DNA from 2 places in the Solwaraspora sp. WMMB335 genome. Region 1 is predicted to be linked to the other one. Evidence: riboswitches for the same ligand, from Rfam matches in the RefSeq annotation. Region 1 holds a riboswitch; the other holds the start of a gene.
The links. A riboswitch is a leader RNA that binds a small molecule or an ion and turns the genes downstream of it on or off. The one in region 1 is predicted to bind cobalamin.
Positions count from the first base shown of each region.

Region 2: linked by a shared signal. The riboswitch ahead of ACN27F_RS33375 (LPXTG cell wall anchor domain-containing protein) and the one ahead of ACN27F_RS20415 (ABC transporter substrate-binding protein) in region 1 are both predicted to bind cobalamin.

Region 1 covers NZ_JBMHMF010000001.1:4,721,606-4,725,375, reverse strand. The annotation lists gene ACN27F_RS20420 (FecCD family ABC transporter permease) at 1-683, opposite strand, end outside; gene ACN27F_RS20415 (ABC transporter substrate-binding protein) at 685-1,638, opposite strand; cobalamin riboswitch at 1,734-1,896, opposite strand; gene ACN27F_RS20410 (M14 family metallopeptidase) at 2,000-3,770, opposite strand, start outside.
Region 2 covers NZ_JBMHMF010000001.1:7,801,726-7,805,495, forward strand. The annotation lists gene ACN27F_RS33360 (glycosyltransferase 87 family protein) at 1-330, opposite strand, end outside; gene ACN27F_RS33365 (hypothetical protein) at 567-1,043, opposite strand; gene ACN27F_RS33370 (prenyltransferase/squalene oxidase repeat-containing protein) at 1,083-2,126, opposite strand; cobalamin riboswitch at 2,213-2,347, opposite strand; cobalamin riboswitch at 2,533-2,661, shown strand; gene ACN27F_RS33375 (LPXTG cell wall anchor domain-containing protein) at 2,755-3,770, shown strand, end outside.

The sequences.
Region 1 (3,770 bases):
AGCACCGCGTACGGCAGGATCAGTCGTACCTCGTGCCAGCCGTCGGTGGCGAGCCGGCCGAGCAGCCAGGAGTAGACCTCGCGGATGGTGTCGACGTGGCGCTGCAGCAGGTACGTCTGCCCGGCGGCGAGGAAGGCGGACACCGCCACCCCGGCGAGGATCAGCGTCGCCGGCGACCGGTCCCGGCCACCGGCCGCACCGAGCAGGTACGTCAACCCGACGGCGCCGAGCGCCCCGACGAACGCCGCCAGCGGCACGGTCACCGGCAGCCCGGTCAGCACACCGCCCGCCGACCGCAGGGCGATGACCGTGGTCACCGCCAGGCCGGCACCGGCGGCTACCCCGAGCAGGTGCGGATCGGCCAGCGGATTGCGGAACACGCCCTGGTAGCAGCCGCCGGCCAGTGCCAGCATGCCGCCGACCAGCGACGCCAGCACCACCCGGGGCAGCCGCAGCTGCGTCACGATCGCCACCTCGCGTTCGGTCAACCCGCTGTCGACGTGCACGCCGGGCAACAGGTCGACCAGCTCGACGGCGACCCGCAGCGGCGGCAGGCTGGCCGGGCCGAAGGCGAGGCCGGCCAGCACGGCCAGTCCGGCGACCAGCAGCGCCGCCGCGAACCAACCGGCGGTCAGGCCCGGCCGGCGACGGGGCACGACCCCGCCGCCCGCGTCGATCGACACTTCAGGAGGTCGCCGCGGCAACCGCGTCGACGATGGACCGGACCAGGTCGACGACGCGGGGCCCCCACCGGGAGGCGATGTCGTCGTCGAGCTCGACCACCTGGCCGGCCCGCACCGCGCTGATGGTCGACCAGCCGGCCCGTTGCGCCACCGCTTCGGCGTCCTGCTGACAGCACTTCGTGTCGGCCAGGAAGATCAGGTCCGGATCGGCGGCGATCACCGACTCGGCGGACAACTGCGGGTAGCCACCGGACTGGTCATCGGCGTCCGCCGGGTCGGCGATGTTCTCCAGGCCGACCAGGCTGAACAGTGACCCGATGAAGGTCTTGCTGGTCACCGAGTAGAACGTCGGGTCCAGTTCGTAGTAGTAGGTCAGCGGCTCGGCCGTCGTCGGCGCGTCGGCGACCAGTTTGTCGATGTCCGCCCGCATGGTCGTGACCAGGTCGGCCGCCGTGTCGACGTGCCCGGTCAGCGTGCCCAACTCGGTGATCTGGCGGTACGTGTCGTCCAGCGTCACCGCCGCCTCGGCCAGGTAGACCGGGATGTCCAGCCGGGACAGCCCGGCGACCACCCCGTTGGTGTCCCCGGAGAGCACCACCAGATCGGGGTCGTAGCTGGCGATCGCCTCCGCGTTCGGGGTGAATCCGGACAGGTCGGTGATCGGTGCCTCGGGCGGGTGGTTCGAGTTGTCGTCGACCGCGCTCACCTGGTCACCGGCACCGATCGCGAAGAGCATCTCGGTCGCGGTGGGCGACAGCGCGACGATCTGCTCCGGACGTTCGTCCAGGGTCAGCTCGCCGACCGTCACCGGAAAGCCGGCACCGCTGCTCGGGCTGCCGGCCGCCGACGGCGCGTCCGGCTCGGACGTCGCGCAGCCGGCCACGGTCAGGATCACGGCAGCGGCGGCCGTCGTGGCGCGCAGCACGGTCGCCCGTACCGCTACGGGTCGGTTCATCTGGGCCTCCTGTCGGTCGAGGTCTGGTGCTTCGCCGACAGGTCGGGCGCGCCGCGCTCCGGCCAGGTGGCGAGGCGCCCTTCCTCGAGAGCGCTGGTTCTCGCGACCACGCGGCAGGCGACCTGACTCGCCTCGGCGACCGGAGCACGGACCTGTCGAGGCTCACAGTTGCGGGACAGTGCCGGAATCGCACCGGCTTCGCTGCACAGGTGATCGTCAGCACGGTAACTCACCCGCACCGACCTGCGACAACGCGGGCCGGTGGGCGGGCAGACGGGCAGGCAGACGGGCAGGTGGGCGGGCCGCCGTACGGTGAGCTGCGTCGCACGGCGGCCCGCGTTGATCGGACCTGAGTGTCAGGTCAGGAGCTGGTGATCAGTACGTCGTCGATGGCGGCCTCGACGAGGCTGGCGGTGGAAGCGTCCGCCGCCTCGACCAGGATGCGCACCGACTGCCCGGCGTACGGGGTCAGGTTGTAGCTGCCGGTCGACCAGGAGCCGTACCGGTTGCTGGCCGCACCGGCCTGGTTGAGCAGGGTGGTCGTGCCACCGCTGTGCACCACGCTGACCCGGAAGTAGTCCGCCGACGACGAGTTGTTCAGATGGGCCAGGTACCAGGCCAGGGACAGGGTCAGGGTGCCGCTGGACGGCAGCGCGATCGCCGGCGAGCGGGCACTGGTGGAGCCACCGTCGATGTCGTACGACCCGGCCGAGGAGCCTGCCGCCGCCCCGGTGACCAGGCTGTTGCTGCCCTGGTACGCGGTCAGCTGCAACGCCCCGCCGGAGCTGGTGGCCTGCGCGACGCCGCGCTCCCACTGCCCGGTGCTGGCGGTGTCCGTGCCGCTGGGGTTGGTGGTCCACCCGGTCGCGGTCTCGAAGGTGTCCGCCCAGACGGTGGTGCCGGGCGGGTCGACGGGGCCGCCACCGCCGCAGTACTGGCCCTCCTTGCCGATCACCCGGTACGGGCAGTCGGCGTACTCGCTGAGCATCAGCACCGCTTCCCGGTTGCGGGCGGTCTGGGCCGGGATCACCTCGTCGGGCGGGTAGAAACCGCCACCGCCGGACGAGCCGGGGTACATCTCGAACGTGTACGCCCAGATGTCGTGCACACCCCACATCCAGTCGATACTGCTGCCGTCGGTGATGTACAGGTCGGAGGCCTGTTGCGGGGTGTAGCCGTTGGTCGCCGCCATCTGTCCGCCGAGGGTCGCGAAGGTGTTGTACTCGTCGGCGGTCATCCCGGAGGGGGTGTTCGAGGTGGTGTAGCCGAACGGCCAGAGCACCAGCTCCGAGTAGGTGTGAAAGTCGATGTTGGCCTTGATCTGCTGCTCACCGCCGACCACCCGGCTGTTGACGAAGTTGCGTAGCGCCTGGGTCTCCGGGGCGGAGAAGGCGTACGGGCCACGGTAGGTCGCCGACGACGGAGAGCCGGACGAGCCGCCGCAGCAGCCCCACAGGTAGTCCCAGTTGCGGTTCAGGTCGGTGCCGACCGCGACGGCACCGCTGTTGGGCTGCCGGTTCTTGCGCCAGGACCGGTACGACCCGGTGGCGATGTCGTACTCGCTGCCGTCCGGATTGACCGTGGGCACGATCCAGATCTCGCGGGTGTTGACGATGTTGGTGATCCGTGAGTCGCTGCCGTAGTTGTCGGTGAACAGGTTCAGCAGGTACACCGCCATCTCGACGGTGAGGTGTTCACGGGCGTGCTGCTGGTGGTTGAACAGGATCTCCGGCTCGTCCTCGTCGGTGGCGACGTTGTCGGAGATCTTCACCGCCATCAGGTCGCGGCCCTCGTACGAGGTCCCGATGCTGATCTTGCGGGCGATGTTCGAGTGGCTGGCGACCACCTGGTTGACCACCGTGGTCAGCTCGGCGTAGTTGTGGTAAGCCGAGTCGGCCGGCGGGAAGTCCATCGTGGTGATGTCGTCCGACTCACCGGTGGTCGGAGCACGAACCGCATCGACGTCGAAGCCGAGCGCCTGGATCGCCCGGACTTCGGCACGGGTCGCGGTGATGTTGAGCACGCCGTGCTCGATGTAGTCGATGGCGGCACCGGTTCGCGCCACCGCGTCGCGATCGGCGAGGGTGCGGGGCCCGAGGACCCGGTAGGGGCCGGCGATCGACTCGCGATCC
Region 2 (3,770 bases), 3.1 Mb from region 1:
GCCCAGCAGCAGCCCGTCACGGTGGGCGAGTCGTAGCAGGACGACAAGAACCAGCAGATCCGCCGCGAGGGCCGAGGCGAAGAACGTGGCTTCGTACGACGCGGGGGAACCGTCCGTCAGGCAGCGGACGGCGACAAAGAGCGCGGCGGCACCTGGTGGATACTGCCACATCGGATCAGAGCCGGGGACCCGTCCGTCGAGCAGGACCTCACTCCAGCGGTGATACAGAGCCACGTCCGCGAACACGCCGCCGACCGGGGCGGCGATGACCTCGGTGTAGACGAGGACGAACACCGCCCGGGTGGCGACCCAGACCGCGACGACACTCACGATCGACGTCGGTCGACCAATTCGGACAGATCGACCTGTCCCCGCCCAGCCTGCCCCTGTCACCTGAGCCACCCATTCGTCAGGCCATCGCCGGGAGATGATTGTAGACAGCTCAACCGATTCCCGGGCGACGATTCCCGGGCGACGAAACGGCCGGTCAGCCCCGGTCAGCCCCGGTCAGTCCCGGGCAGTTCGGGCTGTCGGGACTGACCGGCCGGGATTTCCGGCAAGGCGTTTCACGGTGGGGTGATCGACGGCGCCTGGCCGGATCCGAAGCGCCAGCCTTCGACGGTGCCGATGGCCGGGTTGTAGCTGCTCGCCCCGAGCGTGCTGTAGGTCCAGGTGCCGCCGGGGGTGGCGTGCCAGTACGACCAGTAGGCGCTGGCGGGCGGCGTGTTGACACAGGGCTCGGTCACCGGGGTGGGCAGCCCGTCGATACGGCAGACGAAGGCCAGGCCCCAGCGCAGCGTGCCGGTGGGCGTGAAGCCGGCGCCCTGCAGTGCGGCCAGGCCGGTCGGTGGGTCGCCGAGATAGCAGTTGGTCTGTACACCCAGGCCGAAGGCGGTGAAGTCGACGACCACGGTGACGCCGGTGCCGGGCGCGCAGGCGGCGGCGTGCGCCGGGCGGGTCAGCGGGTCGATCGTGACCAGTCCCGCTGCCAGCACGACGATGGCGGCGAGTGCCGCGAGGCGGCGGCGGATCAGCGATGTCATGGTTCCTCCGAAAGGCTGGCTGGCTACGCGGGCCGTCGGCTAGGCACAGGCCAGGGCCGGCGCGGGCGGCCGGGAGCCGTTGGCCGACAGGGCGACGAAGCTGGCGGCGGCCAGTCCGGGTACGGCCTGCGCGGTGGCCCGGGGCGCGGTGGCGGGGTCGAATCCGGTGGCGGTGTAGGCGATCGCACCCCGGTCAGCGGGGTCACCGGTGCAGTCGACCCGCAGGCTGAGCAGGAACTCGCGGGCGTGCCACCAGGCCAGTAGCCGGCCGGTCGTCACCAGTGCCTGGGCGGCCAGGCCGGTGCTGTTCGCGTTGGCGACCCCGCCGGTGGCGAACGAGCCGTCGGTGCCCTGCACGGAGACCAGCCACTGCGCCGCCGTCTGGGCCTCGGCCCACTCGCCGGCGGCGACCAGTGCCTGGATCGCCATCGCGGTGGCGTCGACGTCGCTGGCGCAGGTGGCCTGGGCGAACTGGAGCGGGAACCCGCCGTCCGGGCACTGGCTGGCGGTCAGGAACGACACGGCCTGTGACGGCGCGCCGCCGGCCCGATCCAGAGCGATGACGGCGAACGACTGGCTGAACATGTTGCTGTAGTCGCCGAAGGCGGACTGGTCGGAGAAGCGGCCGGAGGGTGCCATCAGTCCGGTTAGCCGGGTGAGCAGGTCGACGCCGCCGAACGAGGCCGGGTCGAGGCCACGGACCTGTACACCGAGGGCGAGTTTGGCGGTGGCGCCGGCGTACGCCTCGGTGCCGTCACCGATGTAGCCGGTGATGATGGCCGGTTCGGCGAGCCAGTTGATCGCGTTGGTGGCGTAGCTGTCGGCTTCCTTGGCGGCCGCGAAGGTGAAGATCGCGTCAATGGTGAGGCCCTGATCGGGGTAGGCGACGCCGCCGAAGACGACCTCGAAACGTTCTCCGTCGACCATCTGCCGGGCGAGCCAGCCAGCGGCGGCGTCGACCCGACTGTGGGTCTCGGGTGGGGTGGCGGTGGCCGGTGTGGCTGCGGCCACGGTCAGGGCGAGGGCGGTGAGTACGCCGGTGGTGACGAGTCGGAAACGGTCGCGGCGGCGGTGAACGGCCATCGGACGGCACCTTTCTGGCCCAGACGTCGAGGCGACCCGGGCAGGCCCGGGCGGCTCCGACCCGTGGGCCACGACGGGAGGGGAACCTCTGCAGCGGTACGTCGACGGGTATTCGGGCTCGCGGCATGATGTTCGCCGCCTACCGTTGCGGGCCAGCGCCGGCTTTCGACCGGACTTCCCCCATCGACGCACAGGTGCGGAACTGCTGCGGACAGTCTGGGCACGGCTCGTTGCCGCCGTCAACGACGACGATCGCGACCGGACCGGCGACTGCGTCGGCGGTGCTTGGCGAGGTGGCTGTCAACCGCTGACCAGATTTGCTATTCGACCCGAACAGCCGCCGGCAGTGACGTCTGGTGAGGACGGCTCTCGTTGCACATCTGACATACTCGGTAGCGGCTCGTCACAACTGAATCTGCTCCCAGGCGGGGGAAGCCGGTGCGAGGCCGGCGCTGACCCGCAGCCGTATGCGCGCCAATGTGCTCATCAGCACTGGTACGCGAGCCGGAATGCCCGACTGTGGAGTGAGCGGCTCACACGTCGTGGTCTACGGATCGAGCCCGGATCGGTCAAGGCCATGTGCGGCCGGCGGATGCGGTTTCGGTCACCGCTCCGAAAGGTCCCCTCCATGGTTCGTGGTTTTCCCCGCCGGCTCCTGTCCAGCCGGTTCCTGCCAGCACTTGCCGCCCTCGCGGTCATCGCCGCCAGCGCCGGGGTGGCCCTCACCCGTCCTACCGGGCCTGCGGCGCTGCGACCGGCGGCCGCCGCCGTGCCGGCCGCCGCGGATCCGGCCGCGTCCGCCGCGGCGCGGGCCGGATCGCACTGGCTGGCGGGCCAACTGGTCGACGGCGGTCTGCCCGGCTTCGTCGGCAGTGACTGGGGACTGACCATCGACGCGCTGTTCGCGCTGCGGGCCACCGGTAACGAACCGGTCGCGGCGGCCGCGATCACCGAGGCGCTCGCGGCCAACGCCGACGGCTACGCCGCCATCCGGACGGAGATGGGGGACTTTGTCACCGGTGGATCGACGGCGAAGGTGCTCGTGGCCGCCGTCGCAGTCGGCACCGATCCGACCGACTTCGGCGGGTACGACTGGCGACAGCGCACAGTGGACCTGATTTACGGTGCTGACCAGGGCAGCAAGGCGGGGTGGCTGTACGACATCAATCTCGATACCACCGCAGGGTCGAATCTGTTCGGTCAGTCGCTGGCCGTGATCGGGCTGGCCCGCTCCGGTGGCGTAGCGCAGCCGGTGGTTGACTTTCTCGTCAAGCAGCAGTGCCCGGGCGGTGGGTTCCGGCTCTATCCCGGCGCCGCCGGCACCGCCTGTCCCGAGGATCCGGTGACGGAGCAGGGCATGGACGTCGACGCGACGGCGATGGCGGTGCAGGCACTGCTGGCCGCGGCCGACGCCGGAGCGAGCGGCACCGCCGAGCCGGTGGCGATCGCCACGTCGTGGCTGCGCTCGGTGCAGGCGGCTGACGGTTCCTTCAACGGCTCCGGCTTCACCGACTATCCCAACACCAACAGCACCGGTCTGGCCGGGCAGGCCCTGGCCGCCGCCGGTGAACACGCCGCCGCCGGGCAGGCCGCCTCCTTCGTCGCCGCGCAGCAGCTCACCGCCGGCAACGCCGGCGCGGCCGC